3 regions of the Marinobacter sp. MA genome follow, and region 1 is predicted to be linked to each of the others. Evidence: predicted binding sites of a transcription regulator. Region 1 holds the regulator's gene; each other region holds the start of a gene.

Evidence for each region. Region 1 encodes sigma-54, which starts transcription at its own class of promoters, with help from an activator protein. Its sites were predicted from a motif close to ANTGGCATNNANNTTGCTNT; they were not measured.
Region 2: a site for sigma-54 is predicted at 3,877-3,896, ahead of flgA (flagellar basal body P-ring formation chaperone FlgA). Genes of this name have one in related genera too.
Region 3: a site for sigma-54 is predicted at 4,034-4,053, ahead of flgB (flagellar basal body rod protein FlgB). Genes of this name have one in related genera too.

Annotation. Positions count from the first base shown of each region.
Region 1 covers NZ_CP103058.1:2,947,503-2,954,737, reverse strand. The annotation lists gene rapZ (RNase adapter RapZ) at 1-76, opposite strand, end outside; gene ptsN (PTS IIA-like nitrogen regulatory protein PtsN) at 105-575, opposite strand; gene hpf (ribosome hibernation promoting factor) at 663-971, opposite strand; gene NUW46_RS13650 (RNA polymerase factor sigma-54) at 1,072-2,592, opposite strand; gene lptB (LPS export ABC transporter ATP-binding protein) at 2,750-3,475, opposite strand; gene lptA (lipopolysaccharide transport periplasmic protein LptA) at 3,453-4,019, opposite strand; gene lptC (LPS export ABC transporter periplasmic protein LptC) at 4,003-4,587, opposite strand; gene NUW46_RS13630 (KdsC family phosphatase) at 4,584-5,132, opposite strand; gene NUW46_RS13625 (KpsF/GutQ family sugar-phosphate isomerase) at 5,155-6,135, opposite strand; gene NUW46_RS13620 (ABC transporter ATP-binding protein) at 6,324-7,136, shown strand; gene mlaE (lipid asymmetry maintenance ABC transporter permease subunit MlaE) at 7,133-7,235, shown strand, end outside.
Region 2 covers NZ_CP103058.1:2,030,305-2,037,539, reverse strand. The annotation lists gene NUW46_RS09465 (LysR family transcriptional regulator) at 1-218, opposite strand, end outside; gene NUW46_RS09460 (flavin reductase family protein) at 237-854, opposite strand; gene NUW46_RS09455 (MFS transporter) at 854-2,050, opposite strand; gene NUW46_RS09450 (CheR family methyltransferase) at 2,054-2,881, opposite strand; gene NUW46_RS09445 (chemotaxis protein CheV) at 2,919-3,848, opposite strand; gene flgA (flagellar basal body P-ring formation chaperone FlgA) at 4,037-4,738, shown strand; gene flgM (flagellar biosynthesis anti-sigma factor FlgM) at 4,914-5,240, shown strand; gene NUW46_RS09430 (flagella synthesis protein FlgN) at 5,248-5,718, shown strand; gene NUW46_RS09425 (pilus assembly protein PilB) at 5,749-6,498, opposite strand; gene NUW46_RS09420 (peptidylprolyl isomerase) at 6,717-7,235, shown strand, end outside.
Region 3 covers NZ_CP103058.1:1,940,425-1,947,659, forward strand. The annotation lists gene NUW46_RS09030 (ABC transporter permease) at 1-545, shown strand, start outside; gene queF (NADPH-dependent 7-cyano-7-deazaguanine reductase QueF) at 560-1,378, shown strand; gene NUW46_RS09040 (adenylate/guanylate cyclase domain-containing protein) at 1,409-2,848, opposite strand; gene NUW46_RS09045 (Mpo1-like protein) at 2,850-3,161, opposite strand; gene NUW46_RS09050 (nitroreductase family protein) at 3,329-3,880, shown strand; gene flgB (flagellar basal body rod protein FlgB) at 4,120-4,518, shown strand; gene flgC (flagellar basal body rod protein FlgC) at 4,553-5,002, shown strand; gene NUW46_RS09065 (flagellar hook assembly protein FlgD) at 5,021-5,698, shown strand; gene NUW46_RS09070 (flagellar hook protein FlgE) at 5,726-7,235, shown strand, end outside.

The sequences.
Region 1 (7,235 bases):
ACCCGAGGTCCTCCAGCACATGAAGCGCGGTACTTTTACCCGAACCGGACCTGCCACTGACGATAATCAGCTTCATGACCAAATCACCTCCACTGCAATGAAAATCAGCCGCCTGAGGCGGTCATGCGCTGGTACAGCGTGCCGGCGTCCTCACATTGCCGGAGGCGATCACAGAACGACCGCTCATTGAACTTCTCTGCCAGTTGGCTGAGCAGCTCCAGGTGTTCGCTGGTTGCCTCTTTCGGGACGATCAGGGCAAAAATCAGATCCACCGGCTGATTGTCGATGGCATCGAATTCAACGCTTTCTTCGAGCGTCATCAGCACGCCCACCACGTGATCAAGGCCCTCCAGGCGACAGTGGGGAATGGCGATCCCCTGGCCAATGCCGGTACTGCCCAGACGCTCACGGGAAATGAGGTTGTTGAAGAGCTGGGTCTCGCTGAGCGTATTGTCCTGGTGGTTTATTTGCTCGGCAATAAACTCCAGGGCCCGTTTCTTGCTGGACGCAGGTACCCTGCAGAGGGTGAGCTCCGGAACAAGAATAGTGTCTATGGTCAGGGATGTGTCGCTCATGGATCGACTGCGTTTCCGTTAAAAAAAAGGCTGCGACACGTTGTTCATGTCGCAGCTCGATTAGATGACTTGCATGAAAACAGCCAGTTAGCGAGAGCCGTTTCCGTGCATCCGGTCTACATTCTTTTCCTTGTGCTTGAGGATCTGGCGGTCCAGTTTATCGATCAGGGCATCGATGGCTGCGTACATGTCCTCGTTTTCTGCCTTTGCGTGAATCTCACCACCAACCACGTGCAACGTGGCTTCCGCAATCTGGCGCACCTTTTCCACTTCCAGGGTCACCTGGCAGTTACTGATGTGGTCGAAGTGACGCTCGAGCTTTTCGAACTTCTCTGAAACGTAATCTTTCAGTGCGGGAGTCAGTTCTACGTGATGGCCTGAAATATTGAGTTGCATAGGCGTCTCCTGTTGTCATCGTGCCGGCTCCCGGGAGCCGGTCTGGGTGCTGGCGCATTGTGCGCCGGCGAATACGGTGTTGCGCCCCGCACCGGGGTATTCAGACCAGCCGCTTGCGCTCGTTGGACGGCGGAATGTGCATGGCCTCCCGGTACTTTGCAACGGTGCGTCGCGCAACCTTGATTCCCTGTTCTCCTAGCATGGCTGCAATTTTACTGTCGCTCAACGGCTTTTTGGGCGTTTCCGCGGCAATCAGCTTCTTGATCATCGCCCGGATGGCCGTGGAGGAGCATTCGCCGCCCTCGTCAGTGCTGACGTGGCTGGAGAAGAAATATTTCAACTCGAAAATGCCCCTTGGGGTATGCATGTATTTCTGGGTGGTTACCCGTGAAATCGTCGATTCATGCATTTCTACCGCCTGGGCGATGTCTGAAAGAATCAGCGGCTTCATGGCTTCCTCGCCGTGATCCAGGAATCCCTGCTGGTGTTCGACAATACGGGTCGCCACTTTCAACAGGGTCTCATTGCGGCTTTGCAGGCTCTTGATAAACCACTTGGCCTCCTGCAACTGATCACGCAGGAAGGTGTTGTCGGCACTGCTGTCCGCACGCCTTATAAGTGAAGCATAGCTGGCATTCACCCGAATGCGCGGGGCAATTTCCGGATTCAGCTCAACACGCCAGCGGCCATTGTGCTTGCGAACGATAACGTCCGGAATGACATAGTCGGGTTCGGCGCGATCAATCACGTCGCCCGGCCGCGGGTTAAGGCCGGTGATCAGAGCCAGAACCTCTCGCAACTGGTCTTCTTTCAGACGGCTGCGCCGCAGCAACTGGGCGTAGTCACGGTTGCCCAGCAGATTGATGTAGTGGGTAATCACCAGTCGCGCCTGGGCCAGCCAGGGCGTCTCGGGTGGTAGCTGGTTGAGCTGGATCAGCAGGCATTCCTGCAGATCCCGGGCAAACACCCCTGGCGGATCAAAGTGCTGGAGGCGGTGCAAGACGGCTTCCACTTCATCCAGTTCCAGAGGGTCTTCCTCGTTCTCATCCAGCAGTCCGGCGTGGATTTCTTCCAGAGGGCTGGTGAGATAGCCGCGCTCATCCACAGCGTCCATCAGGGCATGGGCAATGGCCTGGTCCCGTTCACTCAGCGGGGTCAGATTGAGCTGCCATTCCAGGTGATCCTGAAGTGTTTCGGTGGGCGAGTTGCGGGTCTCGAAATCGTGATCGTTCTCGTCGTCGTTGCGGGCGGCCGGCGCGGGCGCGGACTGGTAGATGTCGTCCCAGGCGGTGTCTACCGGCAGGTCGTCCGGAATGTTGTCCGGAATGTCGTTTTCGGAGGACCAATCCGGGCCATTCTCTGATTCGTCCCAGTCGCTCGAAGGTTCCGGCGCTGACTCGGCCGCGGATTCTTTCTCGCTAGTCTCGCGCTCGTCGTTCTCGGCGGTTGCGTCAGCCTGATCATCGTCCTCGGATGTCTCCAGCATGGGGTTGGATTCCAGTGCCTGCTGGATTTCCTGTTGGAGGTCGAGGGTGGAGAGCTGGAGAAGCCGGATCGCCTGTTGCAGCTGGGGCGTCATGGTCAGGCTCTGACCCAGCTTTAACTGTAAGGAGGCTTTCATAACCATGGTTCAGGATCCGTCACTCATCAGCGCTTTGTGTCATAAGTCGTGAAAAATTCTATATATGCCGGTTACTTGCCGTCGTTTTATTTTACCCTAGCAAGTTCTTTGCCGAGTTTACTTGCTACAGGTCATCAAAACAATGAGCCTTTCGGTGTCACAGCCTGAATTCATCGCCCAGGTAGACTTCCTTGACTTGCTGGTTGGCCAAAATCGCATCGGCATTGCCGGAGGCGATGATGTGGCCTCCGGAGACAATGTAGGCGTTCTCGCAGATGTCCAGGGTCTCTCGCACGTTGTGATCGGTAATCAGAACGCCAATACCCTTGTCACGCAGATGCCGGATGATGTGCTTGATGTCGCTTACGGATATCGGGTCGACACCGGCGAAGGGTTCATCCAGAAGTATGAAGGCCGGTTCCATGGCCAGCGCCCGGGCAATTTCCACCCGTCGCCGTTCCCCTCCCGACAGGGCCATGCCAACGCTGTCCCGGATATGGGTTATGTGGAATTCTTCCAACAACTCCTCGAGCTTTTTCTCTCGATCCGCTTTGCCCAGCCCCCGACGGGTTTCGAGGATCGCCATGATGTTGTCGCGTACCGACAACTTGCGGAACACCGAGGCTTCCTGGGGCAGGTAACCGATGCCTTGCTGGGCGCGTCCGTGCATCGGCAGTGGCGTAATATCCCGGCTGTCGATGGTGATGCGGCCACGATCGGCAGGGACCAGACCGACGATCATGTAGAAGCAGGTGGTTTTCCCGGCGCCGTTGGGGCCAAGCAGTCCCACTATCTCCCCACTGCGAATTTCCAGGGAAACGTCGATCACCACTTTTTTCTGCTTGTAACTCTTTGCCAGGTTACTGGCTCTCAGAACTGCCATCGGTTTCCTGTCTGTCAGTGCGTCTGTCGGCGCTGCGTGGCTGAATCACCATCTCTACCCGGCCGCTGCCTTCGCCCGTGTCTGCGCCGCCTTCAGCGGTCACTACCCGGCCGGCGGTATCATAATGAATGACGTCGCCGCGGAACAGGTTGCCATTCTGCTCGATGACTGCTTCGCGTTCAAAGGTCAGCCGACTGTCGGTGGCTGACCAGGTAATGTTCAGGGCGCGTGCGTCGGTTTCTCCTTCGCCCTCTCGTGCCGGCTGCCGGTATCTGGCCGGGGTGCCGGAGGCCTCGATCCGGCTCAGCCCGACCTCGGAGCGATATAAGACTACCCGATCCGCGTTCAGCCGGGTGTTGCCCTGCTCAAGTTCTACATCCCCGGTGTAGGTGGCAATGCCCTGACCATCGTCGAGGCGTGCATTGTCTGCGGTAACCTTGATGGGGGTGTCGGAATCAAGGTCGAAAGCGGCCGCCGGGCCGATCATCGCGGCTGTCAGCAGGGCAACCAGCAGGCGCCGGTATCGGTTAGTTTCCGGTTTCATAGCGTCCTTCCACCTGGGAGTTCAGTTCCAGAATCCGCTCGTCTATCCACGCTTTCATGCCCGTGGCCCGGGTAATACCGGAAACGTCGCGTATTTCTACGGGTGCATCTGTATATACCATGCCCCGGTCGTTATCCAGGGTCAGGGTTGATGTTGTCAGGGTGGCGTCCCGTTTTCCAATCGTGCGCTGAATCCGGACATTGTCCGTCAGGTACACCAGATTCTGGTTCTGTAGCAGGCTGCCATTCTCGGCTTCAACAATCCAGGGTAGGGCGCCGTCGCCGCCATAGAGTTCGGCACGGGGAGAGTCCATGGTGGCAAGGTTGCCTTCCTCGAACTGTTCGATGCGAGGGCTGGAGAACCGGATCTTCAGGTTCCCTGATTCGTCGAAGGAAGTGTACCGACCATTTACCACGAAGCCGTCTGGCTCGGCATCGCCCCTCAGCGCCGCTGCCTCATCATCGATGACCGGCGGCTCATCGCTTTGCCAGAGCAAAAAGACGGCTGCCACCACGGTGCCAGCCAGCGCCAGGGTTCGCAGCCAGGGCCGGTCCGGGAGCCAGTTCACGCCTCGGGCTCCAGATAGGGTGCCAGTGTAGAATCAAGCTTGCCGTGGGCGGTAAGCAGCAGATCGCAGGCTTCCCGCACCGCACCTTCTCCGCCTCGAGCGTGGGTGCAGTAGTCCGCATGTTGCTGCACCAGCCAGTAACCGTTGGGTACGGTGATGCCGAGCCCGGCGAATCTTAGCGCCGGCAGATCTGGCAAATCGTCGCCCATATAGGCGATGGCTTCCGGACCAATGTCCATGGTGCTGACAAGCTCCTGCAGGGCCACTTTCTTATCTTCGCGCCCCTGCATAAGGTGAGGTATGCCAAGATCGCGCATCCGTTTCTCAGTCAGCGGCGACTGCCGGCCGGTAATAACAGCGACGGTAATGCCGGCTGCCATAAGCTGTTTCAACCCCAGGCCGTCGAGGATGTTGAATGCCTTCAGTTCATCGTCGTTGGCGCTGAAGTAAAGCTTGCCATCGCTCATAATGCCGTCGACATCGAGGGCAATCAGTCGGATTCTGGCAGCTTTTGTAAGCAAGGAGTTCGGCCATTGGTGCGTCATATCACATAGCTCCCCATAGCCCTTAGATTACGCCGGCCCGCAGCAGGTCATGCATGTTGATGGCGCCAACCAGAGCACCTGCGTCGTCCGTCACCGGCAGGGCGTTGATCTTCATTTCCTCCATGATATTGAGCGCTTCCGCCGCAAGATGATCGGCCTGGATGGTTTTGCCATTCCGGGTCATCACCTCGTTGATGGGGGTATTATGAATATCCACCGACCGATCCAGGGTCCGGCGCAGGTCGCCGTCGGTAAAAATTCCGGTGAGGGTGCCCTCCTGATTGACGACGGTGGTCATGCCAAGCCCCTTGCGGGAGATTTCAAGGAGTGCGCCACTGAGAAGTGTGCTCTCGTTGACGACCGGAATCTGGTCACCTGTGTGCATGATATCGGATACGCGGAGCAGAAGCCGGCGCCCCAAGCTGCCGCCGGGGTGCGAGAAGGCAAAATCCTCGGCACTGAAGCCGCGAGCTTCGAGCAGGGCAACTGCAAGAGCGTCGCCCATGACCAGGGTGGCCGTTGTCGAGGAGGTGGGGGCAAGGCCCAGGGGGCAGGCTTCCACCATCACGCTGACGTCCAGGTTGGCGACGGCTTCCCGGGCCAGGATGGAGCTGGCATTGCCTGTCATGCTGATCAGGGGGGCACCCATGCGTTTGATCAGCGGCAGAATGGTGACCACCTCGCTGGTGCTGCCACTGTTGGAGATCGCAATCACCACATCCTGAGGGGTGATCATGCCCATGTCGCCGTGGCTTGCCTCGCCGGGGTGCACGAAAAAAGAGGGCGTGCCGGTACTGGCCAAGGTGGCCGCAATCTTGTTGCCGATGTGGCCGGATTTTCCCATGCCGGTCACCACCACACGGCCCTTGCAGTTCATAATGACGTCGCAGGCCCGGGTGAACTGGTCGTCGATCCGGTTCTCAAGGGCATCAATGGCGTCGCGCTCGATGCGGATGGCGCGTATGGCAGAGGATCGGAAATCGTTGGGTGTCGGTTCGGTCATCGGGCTTTGGGCCTGGCTGTCGGGACATTGAAAATGTTGGGCAGAGTATACCATTTTCACCCGGCAACGATGCCCGCTTACCGAAAGTTCAGTCAAACTGATCATTGCTATCAGTACATTTTGGGCTGTTTGGATTGAGCTTGAACGCTCCTTGGCATAATGTAGCCCCTCTTTGAAAGGTAAGGACTATGAATTCGCCGGCTTACATATCGCTCAAGGATGTCGTGTTCTCCCGCTCCGGGCGCCGTATCTTCGACGGTGTCAGCCTGGACATTCCGCGCGGAAAGATTACCGCGATCATGGGGCCCAGCGGAACCGGTAAAACCACACTGTTGCGCCTCATTGGTGGTCAGCTCAAGCCGGATTCCGGCAGTATTGTGGTGGATGGTCATGAGGTCCCGAAGCTCAAGCGTAAGGCCCTCTACAGCCTCCGCGAAAAGATGGGCATGCTGTTTCAGAGCGGGGCACTGTTCACGGATCTGAGCGTGTTCGAGAACGTCGCCTTCCCGCTCCGGGTTCATACAAAACTTCCGGAAGACATGATTCGCGACATCGTCCTGATGAAGCTGGAAGCCGTTGGGTTGCGTGGTGCCCGCCAGTTGATGCCCTCGGAATTGTCCGGAGGCATGACCCGCCGCGTGGCTCTGGCCCGAAGCATTGCCCTGGATCCGGAGTTGATCATGTACGACGAGCCATTTGCGGGCCAGGACCCGATTGCCATGGGCGTTCTGGTCAAGCTGATCCGCGATCTGAACGGTTCCATGGGGCTGACCAGCGTACTGGTCTCCCACGACGTGCCCGAGTCCCTGAGCATCTGCCATTACGCCTGCATCATCTCGGACGGCAAGGTGATCGGTGAAGGTACGCCGGAAGAGTTGCGGGCGCATCCTTCAGGGCAGGTGCAGCAGTTCCTCCAGGGGCAGCCGGACGGCCCCGTGCCGTTCCATTACCCGGCGGATGGCGCCGCTCAGGACTTCGGATTGTCCGGGGGTGTCTCTTGATCGACAGAATAGCGGCCTTCGGTCGTCTCGGTCTTGATATTGTCTCCTCATTCGGCCGATCCGGTCGTTTCCTGGCGGGCGTTCTGGGCGGGGTGCCCA
Region 2 (7,235 bases), 920 kb from region 1:
TCATCGGCGTAGCCGAGAATCAGCCGGCCAAGGTCCGTGAGAATAAGCTTGCGTCTCTCCCGGGAAAACAGGCGACCACCCACCGACGCCTCAAACGTCGCCAACTGACCGCTGAGCGTCTGCGGAGCCAGCTCGAGGACCTCGCTGGCGCGCGCGATCGACCCTTCCCTACTGATTACCCAGAAATAATACAGGTGGCGAAGATTCAGCTGTTCCATGGATCTGCCCTGTCAGCGTCAGGAGGGCCGCGGAATTTTGAGAATCTCACCGAAGGTGACATATTCGCTCCCACCCAGGCGGCCAATGGGATCAATCGCAGCGCCGTCGAAGGTCAGACGATTCTTGTCATCGTAACGGGCCGCCGCATCCGATACCCAGACCCGGGTAACCTTCCCGAATACCAGCGACTGCGGCGCTGCACCAATTTCCTTGATGTCATAAAGCTCGCAGGCAAAGGCGACGTGACAGTCCTTGAGCCGGGGCAAGCCTGTACCCTCGAAATCCACCAGCTCCAGATCAAGATTTTTGAGCTCCGATTCGCCATGGGGCAGCGTTCGTGAGGATTCCGTAACGGCGGCGGCGAGATCCCGATGGGCTATGTGAACCACAAAATGCTTTCTTGCCTCAATATTGACCCGGCTGTCCTTGGAAACACCCTCGGCCGGTTTTTTACCAACCGAAATCATCAGCAGGGGTGGATTGCTGGTAATAGGCGTGAAAAAAGAGAACGGCGCCAGATTGAAGTCGCCGTCCGGATTTTCACTCAGCACCCAGGCCACCGGTCGGGGGATAACCGTCTGGGTCAGGATGTGGTAGGCGTCCTTCGGATCCATACCCTCGAAATCTATAAGCATTATTCACTCCCTTTGACGGCGGCTTCGGGCGCTCTTTCGCGCAACAGCCACAGAGTCATCAACAACCCGTGAATTATGAGGAATGGCACTGCAACCATAACCAGGCCGCCCCACCCCAGCCAGCTCAGAATAGCGCCGGCAGACAGCGCAGCGGTGGCCTGGGAGCCAAAGACCATCATGTCGTTCAGAGCCTGAACCCGGAAACGTTCGGCATCCCGGTACCCCCGGGGCAGCAGCGTTGTGCCGCCAACAAAGAGAAAATTCCAACCGACACCGAGTAACAGGAGCGCTGAAAGATAATGATGAAAACTCACGCCACTGGCCGCCAGGCCGATGCAGCCCAAATACGCCAGCAATCCCGCAGCCATCATCAGCGGTATGCCCACAACTCGGGTCAGCCAGCCGCTGATCAGCGAGGGTAAATACATGGCCATGATATGAAGCTGGATCACGCGCTTGGCGTCGTCCAGGTCGTGGCCTGCCATTTCCGTCATGCTCAATGGCGTTGCTGTCATGATAAAACTCATGACCGCATAGCCAATGGCGGCCGCACTGATGGCAGCCCAGACCAGTGGGTTGCCGAGAATTTCCCGCAGGGGGCGCCCGCCGCCGGGTTTTGATTCCTGAACACGCTCGGCGCCGGCCCGGTAGCCAGCACCAAGAATCAACAGGGCTGCGGCCTGAACCACGGCGAGCCCAACCCAGCTGATCAGAAACGGATACTGCTCGGCTGCGCCGCTTCCCAGCCCCGCCACTTCGGGCCCAAGCCAGGCCGCGACCAGACCACCCAGCAGCACACGGGCGGCGGCAGAGCCGGCCATACCCGGTGCCACGGATTCCATGGCGGCAAACCGGTATTGGTGAACGACCGCAAGGCCGGTACCACCGACCACAGCCGCCAGACACAGTAGTGAAAAAAGACCGGACCAGGAGGCCAACGCTCCGAGAAGACCGGCGAGGATGCCCATGACCGCACCGAGCAGCATCACGCGCTTGCGCCCCATGCGTTCCATCAACCAGGTTGCCGGTTTGATGGCCATTACAGTACCGACCACCACCAGACCGACGGGCAGCGTTGCATATTCAGGCGCTGGAGCCAGCAATCGTCCCTGGATGCTGCCGATAAACACAATAAAAGGCGCGGTGCACATGGCGAGCGCCTGGGCAGCAACCAGGACCCAGACATTAAGGGGCATGGGCTACTTTTTCCTGTAGATGATTCCGGGATGGCACTGCACCATCTCGTAGAGGTGAGGCAAACCGTTCAGCGATTCGGAGGCACCCAGAACAAGGTAGCCGCCGGGATTCAGGGTGGCGTGCATCCGGGTAAGGATGTCCTTCTTGAGATCTGCGGAAAAATAGATCAAAACATTCCGGCACATCACGATGTCGAACTTGCCGAGCATGTAGCGCTCAAGCAGGTTCAATTCCTTGAACTCCACCATACTCCGGATTTGCGGCTTGATTTGCCAGCCGCCATTCAGGGACGGGGTGAAGAACTGCTTTTGTCGCTCCGGTGACAGGCCCCGGCCAATGGCGATCATCTCGTATTCACCCTTGCGGGCGACTTCCAGAACGCTTTTGGAGATATCCGTGGCCGTGATTTTCACGTCGCGAAGCTTCCCGGGCCTCGCACGCCGGAATTCTTCCACGATCATGGCGATGGAGTAGGGTTCCTGACCTGTTGAGCAGGCCGCCGACCAGATACGAAGGGGTTGGGCGGTTTTGCGCTCAGCGAACTCGGGAAGCAGTTTTTCCTGGAGAATCCGGAAAGGGTGATTGTCGCGGAACCACAGGGTTTCATTGGTGGTCATCGCATCGATGACCACCTCCTTCAGGCCGCCCCGCCCGGGACGCTTGAGGCGATCAAGGAGTTCACCCAGGGTATTCAGACTGTTCTCTTCGAGAATCCTGCGCAGCCTGCTTTTTACCAGGTACTGTTTGTTCTCCCCGAGTAAAATCCCACAGGCATCCTGCAGGAACGATTTGAAGGCTTCATATTCCTGTGGCGTTATTTCCGCTTTCATTGGATCTCTGTTCTGAGTGAATCTTCGAGCGGCGCCATCAACCCTGGTCGATGATCTCCATCACCCGCTCCGCCAGCTCGTCCGGACTGAACTTTGCCATAAAGTCGTCGGCCCCGACCTTCTTCACCATCGCCTGATTGAACACACCACTGAGGGAGGTGTGGAGCATGACAAACATGTCTGCAAGGGCCGGGTCACCTTTCACCTTGGTGACCAGGGTATAACCATCCATTTCCGGCATCTCGACATCGGAGATAATCAATGAGAAATGATCCCGCGCCTTTGAACCGTCAGAAGTCACCTCCTTCAGGTATTCGAACGCCTGTTTGCCGTCGTTCTTTGTGATGACTTCCATCCCGATGGCAGTCAGGCAGCGCTCGATCTGCCGACGGGCCACTGAGGAGTCGTCCACGACCAGCACCGGGAGATGCCCCGGGACGCGATCCGCACTCTTGCTCAGAACCGCCTCGGTGACATCCTCACCAAGCGGAGAAACTTCTGCAAGAATCTTCTCTACATCAATGATTTCGACCAGCTTATCATCAATCTTGGTAACAGCGGTAAGGTACACATCGCGTCCTGCTCCCTTGGGCGGAGGCAGAATGTCTTCCCAGTTCATGTTCATGATCCGGTCGACGCCGGTGACCAGGAAACCCTGTGTCTTGCGATTGTACTCGGTAATGATGACAAAACTGGTAGCCAGCTCTTCCTGGGGAATGCCGGGCAAGCCAATGGCCATGCTCAGGTCAATGATGGGGATGGTCTCACCGCGGCTGTGAGCGACGCCACGAACAACAGGCCGACTGTTTGGCAGTGACGACAGTTTCGGACACTGCAGTACTTCTTTCACCTTGAAGACGTTGATCCCATAGATCTGCCTCCCCCTTAAGCGGAAAAGAAGGAGCTCCAGGCGATTCTGCCCTACCAACTGGGTTCGCTGGTTAACACTGTCCAATACCCCTGCCATTTCGATTCTCCTGGCCTGCCGGAATTACAACGGCATATATCTTGCTGGTCACTGAATAATAGCGTGATTGACGGAAACCCGTCATATCAGCGGCGGATTAGCCCGTTTAACGGCCACTGCCATCGAATCCTTAGCCGGATTCGGGCTTTTCTGCCTTGTTGTTGACAGCATAGGACAAACTGCTACGTATGCGCACCACCAAATTCGCTCTGATACTGCTAATGTCTTGCTTGAGCGCCCCGCTGCTGGCTGACACAACCGCTGAACAGATTCGCCAGGCGACACTGGAATTTCTTGACGGCTTCGCCAGAGAACAGGCCGCAGAAGGCTACACCGTATCCTTTGAACCGGGCTCCATCGACGACCGACTTGCACTCGCGGAATGCGAGAAGCCGTTGAGTGTCGAATTCAGTGGAGATCCCTGGAAAAGCACCAGCCCTTCGATGCAGGTGGCCTGCGAAGGATCAAGGCCCTGGCGGATGTTTGTGACGGCTTCCGTTTCCATCCACGGGCCGGCCCTTGTGGCGGCAAGACCGCTGACACGGGGCGAACGGGTAACCGAAGGCCTCCTCGCCAAGCAGTCCGTTGAAATCAATGCCTCCCGGCGCGGCGTCATTACCGATGCGCAACAGGCCATCGGCATGGAGGTGCGCCGGTCGGTCAACGCAGGCTCGCTGATCACGCCGGATATGCTCTCTGCGCCAAATGCCGTGGAACGGGGCGACCATGTTATCATCACCGCCAAAACGGGCGGATTCTCAGTGCGTTCGCGCGGGAAGGCCCTTGCCAGCGCAGGGGTTGGCGAACAGGTTCTGGTTGAGAATCTGCGATCCTCCCGCACGATCAAGGCCAGCGTTGTTGCGCCAGGTCATGTCGAAATCCCGATGTAAGCCCGCCTCGGCATGAGCTTGCCGGTGCGGCAAATCCCTGCCGGAAACCCGGTAGAAAAAAGAGACGAAAAAACTACTGAAAATTACTAAAGGTTTTCGCGGCCCCGCCGTTAAGAAGACATAAACTCGAGTAAGCGCTGCATTCACGTGGCGCGACAGGCAAGCAGGTACAGATATGTCAGTTGACTTAAATGGAATTGGCCCCGGCCAGGTCAACACCCAGAGAACCACGGCCGACAAGAGCGCCGGCACCCAGAATACCCAGCCGGCGACCAACGAACAGGCGAAAACCCAGGCCCAGGGTGCCCGGGGCGAGAACGTCAGCCTGAGCAATCAGGCCAAGAATCTCAAACAGCTTGAACAGAAGTTGGGCGATTATCCGGAAATGGATGACGACCGCATCGAACAGATCCGCTCCGCCCTGGAGAACGGAACCTACAAGATTGACGCCGAGAAACTGGCCCAGAAAATGCTTGAGATGGATGAAAGCATTTTCGGGTGAGTAAACCATGGCCGCAATCGATGATCTGAAGACCCTTCTTTCCCAGGATATCAGTCAGCTGGAGACGCTGGCTGATATTCTCGAAAAAGAAAAGACATGCCTTGCCAGTTCCGACCTCCGCCAGCTGGAAACTCTGACCAAAGAAAAAAACGAGCTTCTGGGTGCCGTTCGCGAACGCGCCAAACAGAAAATCCGGACATTGGTCCAGATGGGATACCGCCCGGAAAGTGGCGAGCCTTCCCGTTTTATCCGCAGCGCCGGTTTTTCTGAGCTGTTCCAGCTCTGGCAGGAAGCGGATCAGAAACTCCGGGCCTGTCAGACGCTGAACCAGACCAACGGTCGGGTGATCAGCCATTTGCAAAAACGCCTGTCCCGGCTTACCGACATCTTCCGTGGCGCCACCGGTCAGCAAAAGCTGTACGGTGCCCAGGGCCAACAGACCACAGTTTCCAGCAGCACAGTGCTTGCCAGCGCCTGAGCAGGGCCCTGGCAAGCAACGCTTTTTACTTCATCGGGTATAGATTGTCATCTGGGAGTCCGGATGGAAACGGATGTCGTGGATACTCACGTTACCCATTGAGGCACCCTGGCTACCGCTGACCCGGATATTGTCCATGCGGATTTCCTCGATGCGCTCGGGGAACGCAAGCATCAAGGCGCCATCCTCCCTCACCCGATAGCGGGGTTCCCCCTCGCGGTAGTGGACACCGGAAATGGTCAGGTCCGAGTCGAGAAAGTTGAGGACCGGTACAAAAATATTGGCGGTAAGTTTCAGCCCCTCGATAACATCCGGGGAATCGTCAGCGCCCTGTTCGCCGTCACCAGCCGGATTCTCAACCATATCGCGAACAATACCGATACGCTCCAGCAGGTTCGGGTCTCCCTGACCTGAGACGGCCGCCAGCTCAGTCTCGCTTAATGGAGCAAGGTTACCGCGCTCATACAGTTCACCAGCCTCCAATGATGCCTGTGACGCTTCGGCCGAATTGCTCGCCGCAAAGGTGACCAGGGGCTGGAATGGCAGCGTTACCGCTGTGACGAGCGCCGCAGCGTTGCGATACCGGGACTGGTGCTTTAGGACGCGGTGAAGTTCTTTTTCGCTGATCCAGCCAGCCTGGATGAACACCTCACCCAGACGCTGTCCGGTTTCGCGCTGGAGCTTTAGGCCCTCATCCAGTTGTTTCTCGGACAGGTAGCCGCGATTAACAAGCAGCCGCCCGAGGCGTGACTTTTCTTCAAATCCCTGACGGATTCTCACCCAGTGTCTCCTTTTGAACAGTGAAAACCGTACAACCCGGCCCGGCTAATGTGATCCATGATTTCCGATACCCGGAATGTTAGATGATCACAACACAATGTGCGTGGATACAGTCATCGTTTTACCATCCCCTTCTGGTAAGATCTGGCACCTGATAACAGAATTCGCTGAATTGTCGCAGCAAAAACGCCTGCGCATAACAAAGAGAGCGGTTGCAAATGACAAACTTGGTAAAACCCCTGAAAACTGTGACACCCGTACTGCTGATGGCTCTCGCCTTGCTGGTGCCAGCCTCCTGGGCAATGGCCCAAAGCAATGAGCAGCCCGCCAACGAGCCACTGCCAATGGTTCGCATGGTGACCAGCGAGGGCGTGATCGAGCTCCAGCTGCGACCGGATGTCGCCCCGGATACGGTTGCCAATTTCCTGCAGTACGCCCAGGAAGGTTTCTTCGACGGCACCATTTTTCACCGCGTTATCCCCGGATTCATGATCCAGGGCGGCGGGTTTACCGAGGAGCTGTCCCGGAAATCGACCCGCGCCCCGATTCGCAATGAAGCCACAAAAACCCTGCCGAACCTTCGTGGAACCATTGCTATGGCGCGAACCAGTGCGCCGGATTCTGCAACGTCACAGTTCTTTATCAATCTCACGGACAACGGGTTTCTGAATGCCGGGGTCCGCGGCCCGGGCTATGCGGTTTTTGGCAAGGTTACCCAGGGCATGGGTGTTGTCGAT
Region 3 (7,235 bases), 1.0 Mb from region 1:
ATGCCAACGTAGTGTCGTCGTTTTTCTCCATGAAGTTCCAGCGCAGCATTGAGGAGCTTCTGGTGTCTCCGGTTCCCAACTGGGTTATCCTTGCCGGGTATGTGACCGGAGGCATGGCGCGGGGGCTTGGTATCGGCCTGATTGTCACGTTGCTGTCACTGGTGTTCACCCGCTTGTCGATCCACAACCTGCCCATGATGGTTATTACGGTGTTCCTGACGTCCGCACTGTTCGCACTGGGCGGTTTCATCAATGCCATGCTGGCAACCAAGTTTGATGACATCTCCATCGTGCCCACATTCGTTCTCACGCCCCTGACTTATCTGGGCGGCGTGTTCTACAGTATCGATCTGCTTCCGGGGTTCTGGCAGGGCGTATCCATGGCCAATCCCATCCTGTACATGGTGAACGGCTTCCGATACGGAATTCTCGGCGTGTCAGACGTTAATCCGTTCGTTTCTCTTGGTATGATTCTGGCTTTCATCTCCGTGTTGGCATTCATCGCCCTCAGAATGCTCGAGCGTGGTAAAGGCATTCGCCACTGATTTCAGGAACCCCTATGGCACTCAATGATGCGCCGCTTGGCAAGACAAGCGATTACCCGGACAGCTACGACCCGGGCCTTTTGTTTCCCGTCGCGAGGGAGGAAAATCGCCGCCGTCTTGGGCTGGAAGACGGCCGCTGGCCATGGTTCGGCGAGGACCTGTGGCAGGCCTGGGAAATCTCCTGGCTGCGGCCAAATGGTGTGCCGGAAGTCGCCTGGGCAGAGATAGTCTTCCCAGCGGCTTCGCCTTCAATCATCGAATCCAAATCGCTGAAGCTGTACCTCAATTCGCTGAATCAGGTGGTGTACTCCTCCCGAGAGCAGGTGGCAGAGGTGATCACCCAGGATCTGTCCAGCGCTTGCGGCGGTGCGGTACAGGTTAATCTGTTGAGTGTGGACGAATCCGGAGAAGCGATTGGCCGCCCTGAGGGGTTCGAGTTGATTGATGATGAACCGGTCAGCGACGTGGTTTATGAGTATTCACCCGATTCTCTCAATGCCGGCAATGAGGTGGTGACCGAGCAGCTGTGTTCCCATCTGCTCAAGAGCAACTGCCCGGTGACGGGGCAGCCGGACTGGGCCACTTTGCTGGTAAGCTACACTGGCCCGAAAATCGACCGGGCCGGCTTGCTGCGGTACGTTGTGAGCTTCCGGCAGAAACAGGATTTCCACGAGCATTGTGTGGAAACGGTGTTTACCGATCTGATGAGCCGATGCAACCCGGATTCGTTGACTGTCGTTGCCCGATATACGCGGCGGGGCGGGTTGGATATAAACCCCTGGCGGAGTACGGAAACCGGCAAGGGTGCCGGGCCTCGGCTGATACGTCAGTAGGAAGTATTGAGTTGAGCGCAGGGACGCGCCTCAGGAAACATCCTCTTCCCGTCGCAGACGATCGGCGGCATCTTCCAGGGCAGTAAGGATGGCCTGGCGTTCCTTCTCGGTAATCTTGTCTGAATCCAGATACATGGCAAAGCCACTGTGCTCGTGCTCAAGGAAGCTGCGGTTGGGGCCCATATCGCGCCGGAAATCCACCACCTCATAGATTGGCACCGGTCTGCCGAAACCTTTCACAGTAATTTCGCCCTTGTCCCGGCACATGATCTTGTCCTTGATCAGCGAGAAGGTCTCGTAGGAAACCAGTATTTCACCCGGTTCTGCCAGCGATTCAAGCCGGCTGGCAAGATTCACCTCCTTGCCGATGATGGTGTAGTCCATCCGGTTTTCTGCACCGAAGTTACCTACGGTTGTGTAGCCGGTGCTGATCCCCATCCGAATTTCCAGCGGGGTCTTGATGCCCTGGCTGCGCCACTTCTGACGCATGATTTTCATGTGCTTACGCATCTCGATAGCCATGGAGACGCAGGCAAAAGCGTCCTCCCGCTGACCCCGACTGGTTGGGTCGCCAAAGAACACCATGATGGAGTCGCCAACGAACTTGTCGATGGTGCCGCCGTACTTCAGGGCTACTTCCGACATTTCGTTAAAGTAGTGATTCAGTAGCTCGGTCAGTGCTTCAGGCTCCATTTCCTCGGACAGCTCGGTGAAGCCCTTGATGTCAGAGAAGAACACCGCCAGCTTTTTCCGCTGGGTTTCCAGTCGAACATCCCGCTCGCCCGTGAAGATGGACTGCCAAACCTGAGGCGAAAGGTATTTGGAAAGTTTGTGTGAGAGCGCGATGGACTGCTCACGCTGATTCTGGATCTGGGTCTTTGCCAGCATGAGTGCGCGTGCCTGCTGGTGCGAGTAGTAGGCTGTGACACAGATATAAAGCCCGGTTGAGAGAATCGACACAATGCTGGTGAGCAGAGGCGAGTGTGGACCGTCCGCCGGCCCAAGGATAGCGACAGAACCAGCAATGGCTGCGGCCATGAAGACGGTGCCCATAAGCCACTGGCGGATGCCGCCGACAATCAGGCAGCTGAACATCAACATCAGCGCGACCGCCAGGGAGGGAATGACGATCAGCCCGATGCAGCCGATAAACGCGCCGCCAACAACGCAATCGAAAATCAGCATCTTCTGTCGAATGCGTGGGGAATTCCTGAGGAACGTCCGACGGGTCAGGGCGTGGGCCATGTGGGGCCAGGTGAGCGCGCCAGCCACCAGCCAAAGCAGCCAATGGGCAAACACACCTTGCAGAACACCGGTTACGATAATGGCGGCGGTTGAGGTATAGGCGAGTATCCGGCCGTTGTAATCGGGCATTGGCGGAATGGCAATCGGGTTACCCGATGCCTCAGACGCCAGGGATCTGCCTGCGGAGCTGCTGGCATTGCGCAAGTCTGCCGGAGCGCTCATCATTTCAGAAACGGATCCTGCCAATTAGCATGTCACGGAACATGACCCAGTCGCCCATCAGGCTGTACAGTGGGTACTTGAAAGTAGCGGGTCGGTTTTTCTCAAACTTGAAATGGCCTACCCAGGCAAAGCCATAGCCAATAACGGGCAGAGCCAGAAGCCACAAGAGCTTGCCTGTCGTCAGGGCCCACAGGGCCACGATCAGAACCAGCAGGCTGCCGACAAAGTGCAGACGGCGACAGGTCACGTCGCTGTGTTCTTCAAGGTAGTAAGGATAGAATTCGGAAAAGCTGTTGAAGGTTTGCTGGTTGCTCATTGTGTTGCCACTCATCGTTGTACGACCGCGTCATTTATAATTGTTGGCAGACCCGACTACGACCAAAGGTTAACAGCATTACGTACAAGCCACAATTCACAGCCGGGAATTATGGTCGTACCGAATTTTTGAAATCCATCAGAATAGCGATCAGACAGCGAGCAGATATGACAGCAGTTACCGATTTCCTTCTTAGCCGTTCGTCAGAGCCCAGGCTGGAGTCGCCTGCACCGGACCCGGCAACCCTTGACCGTGCGTTTGCCTGCGCCGCTCGCGCTCCTGACCACGCGCTGCTGAGACCCTGGCGTTACCTGGTTATAGAGGGCGAAGGTCTTGAGGCGCTGGGCGAACTGTTTGCCGCCACCTGCGCCAATAACAGCGACGAGAAAGAGATCGAGAAGCTCAGGCGTGCACCTCTCAGGGCGCCAATGGTGATCGTGGGTATCGCATCGCCCAGAACGCATCCCAAAGTACCTGAAGTCGAGCAGTTGATGTCCGCCGCAGCCGGCATGAGTTTTATTGAGCTTGCCTTGCAGGATGCCGGTTACGGAGTGATGTGGAGAACGGGCGGTGTTGCCTACCATTCCTCGGTTCACGCCGGGCTGGGGCTGGAAGAGCATGAGCAGATCGTCGGCTTTCTCTACACCGGAACAGTCTCCGCCTCCAAGCCGGCGGTTCCCAGGCCGGCGGTTGATGAATTTGTGCGTCACTGGCCCTGATACCCTGCCCGAATTCCCCCGGTCCTCGCCGGGGGAAGCAGCTTGCCGCTTTTTCCTGTCCGCTCCTTGTGCACTTTTCCCTGACAATTGTTTTACCACTGGCCAGGGCCCGCCAATGCTGACTTTCCTGACAAATTTACGCCTCATCTGAATTCTGGCATCCAGCTTGCTTCAGTCCCGTCAAAGAGCACAGCCGGCAAAAGCAGCTCGGCATACCAGTGCAGTTTTCGGGAGGCAACATGGCAATTACGTTTGATTCGGCTCTGGGCATTCATCAACACGCTGTTGAAGCGCGTGTAAAACGCGCCGAAGTTCTGGCAAACAACCTGGCGAACGCCGACACCCCGGGTTTCAAGGCGCGGGATCTGGATTTCCAGGCAATGATGCAGAAGGCTCAGGAGCAGGTCAGCGGATTCCAGATGGCCAAAACCCATGACGCGCATATGGATACCTCGCCATCGGCCTCGGAAAGCGATTTGATGTATCGGGTTCCCCATCAGCCGTCGGTTGACGGCAATACGGTAGACGCCCAACAGGAGCAGACCCGTTTCATGCGCAACGCCATGGATTTCCAGGCCAGTTTCCAGTTTTTGAACAGCAAGTTCAGCGGTTTGACCAAAGCCCTCAAGGGCGAATAAGCCGAAGTCACAGGATTAGCGAAGGAGAATTCTCATGTCACTGGGCAGCATTTTTGACATCGCCGGTTCCGGCATGACCGCGCAATCACTGCGGCTGAACACAACCGCGTCGAACATCGCCAATGCGGAGACCGCAAGTTCCAGCACGGGCGAAACCTATCGGGCCCGAAAGCCGGTTTTCTCGGCCATTCAGCAGTCCATGATGAACCCCGGGCAGGGCGGTTTTCCGATGGCTGCCGATGAGGGGCCAGGCGCGGGTGTAAGAGTTGAGGGTATTGTTGAGAGCGATGCTGAACTGCAGATGCGTTACGAGCCCCATCACCCGGCGGCCAATGAAGACGGATATGTCTATTACCCCAACGTGAATGTGGTCGAAGAGATGGCGGACATGATGTCGTCGTCCAGAAGTTTCCAGATGAATGTGGATGTCATGAACACTGCCAAGTCCATGATGCAGCGCATTCTGACTCTTGGTCAGCAGTAACTGGGTGAGGAGCACAACATGACTGCAGTGAATGCAACAGACGCGTCGGATGTTCTGAGCCAGTACCAGCTGAAGCAGCAGAATGGCGGTCAGGGCACCAGCGAGCTGGGCCGGAATGAGTTTATGGAACTGATGCTGGCGCAGCTGAAAAACCAGAACCCGTTGGAGCCGCAGGACAACGGTGAATTCATCTCCCAGCTGGCGCAGTTCAGTTCGCTGGAGGAGATGCAGAATCTCTCCGGTACGGTTGAGGATGTGGTTGGGCAGTTCCGATCCACTCAGGCGCTCCAGGCGTCGGCCATGGTGGGCAAAACCGTGCTGGCGCCTTCCCAGATCGGGATCCTGGGTGCCGAAGGTGAGATTACCGGAACCATTGAAGTGCCCGCTTCCACGGGCGGCCTGCGCCTGTCCATCGAAGGACAGAACGGTGAGCGGGTACGGCAGATTGATATGGGCAGTAGTCAGGCAGGTGTTGTGTCCTTCCGCTGGGATGGTCAGGACGGCAACGGCAATCCATTGCCGCCGGGCCCCTACCGAATTGTGGCAGAAGCTTCCTATCCCGATGGGCCGCAGCAGCTGGGCACCATGGTGAGTGCCAATGTGGATAGCGTTTCCCTGGGCCAGGGCGGCTCGATAACACTGAATCTTGCGGGCATGGGCTCTATTGCCCTGTCTGATGTGAAACAAATTAACTGAGACCGGTGAGACACCAAGGGGTGAACCATGGCATTTAATACAGGTTTGAGCGGCCTTCGTGCGGCATCGGTGGATCTGGACGTCACCGGCAACAACATTGCGAACGCCAGCACCGTTGGCTTCAAGGGCAGTAAGGCCCAGTTCGGCGATCTATACGCCAGTGGCTTTCTGAGCGCGGGCACCAACCCGATCGGTGACGGTGTTCGGGTCCAGGACGTAAAGCAGTCTTTCGGCCAGGGCAATATCAGCTTCACGGACAATGGTCTGGATATGGCGATTGCCGGTGATGGTTTCTTTATCCTGAATAACGGCGGTGAAATTCGTTATTCCCGTGCAGGGCAGTTCGGCATCGATAAGGACGGCTTTGTAACGAACAACCAGAATATGCGGGTGCAGGGATACACCGCCGATGAAGACGGTAACCTTTCCGGTATTCGAGGCGATCTGCAGATTGAAACAGACAACCTGGCGCCACGCCGGACCACAAATCTCGTTTCAGATCTGAACCTGGATTCGCGGGAGCCCGTGCTTGAAACCCGGGTTCGGGACATCGGGCCAATTGCCGCAACGGATCTGCAGGGTGAGAGTTTTGATGTGCTTTATAACGATGGTACGCCGGACTTCAACGTAACCATCGGGGCTACAGCGACAGCCCGAGAGGCGGCCGCCGCAATTAACGATGCGCCTGGCCTCAGCGCGTCTGCCACCACGACCGTGACGTTTGATGGTGCCAATCAACTTGATGACACGTACATCTCCAACGCGGGCCCGGGTAATTTTGCATTCAGTCTGAGTATCAATGGCTCTCCGCTTGCCCTGGATACCAGCAACATCACATCGCTGCAGGATCTCGTCGACTCTATTAATAATTCTTCTGAGACCGCTATTTCAGCTTCGATGGTGGATGACGGTTCAGGCAGCAACAACGTGCTGCGGGTGATTCATAACCAGGGCGAGACGCTGAGCTTTTCCTTCGATGACGACGGCGATCTCAGTAACGGGGGTGAAACCTCCGATACGGTTCTCGGTGACGTGAATGCGACGGCGGACAGAGTTGTTTCCGGCATTGATGATGCCTCCAATGGCGATTTCGAGACGGCATTTAATAGCTCTCCAATCCGGATAACCAATGAGTTCAACCCTCTGGATCAGCGGACCTACAACCACGCCACCTCCACCACCATCTACGACAGCCTGGGCAACTCCCACGAGTTCACCCAGTTCTTCGTAAAGGAGCCTTCTCCGGGCAGTGGTGTCGGTGTAAGTGAGTGGTCGGTTTACCTGCAGATTGATGGGGAAATGGTCGCTGGCACCGACACTACGCCCTATACGGCCCGTTTTGATCAGAACGGAAACCTGCAATCAATTGATGGTGACCCGGCCGGCGAGATCGTGATCACCGATTGGGTTCCTAAGGACGAGAACGGCCAGCCAAATGGGGCAGATGGTCCTCCTGCGGACCCAACCTCGGTGGTGACTCCGATTCCGGAACCGCCTACATCTTCCGCATTTGTATTGAACCTTGCTGACACTACTC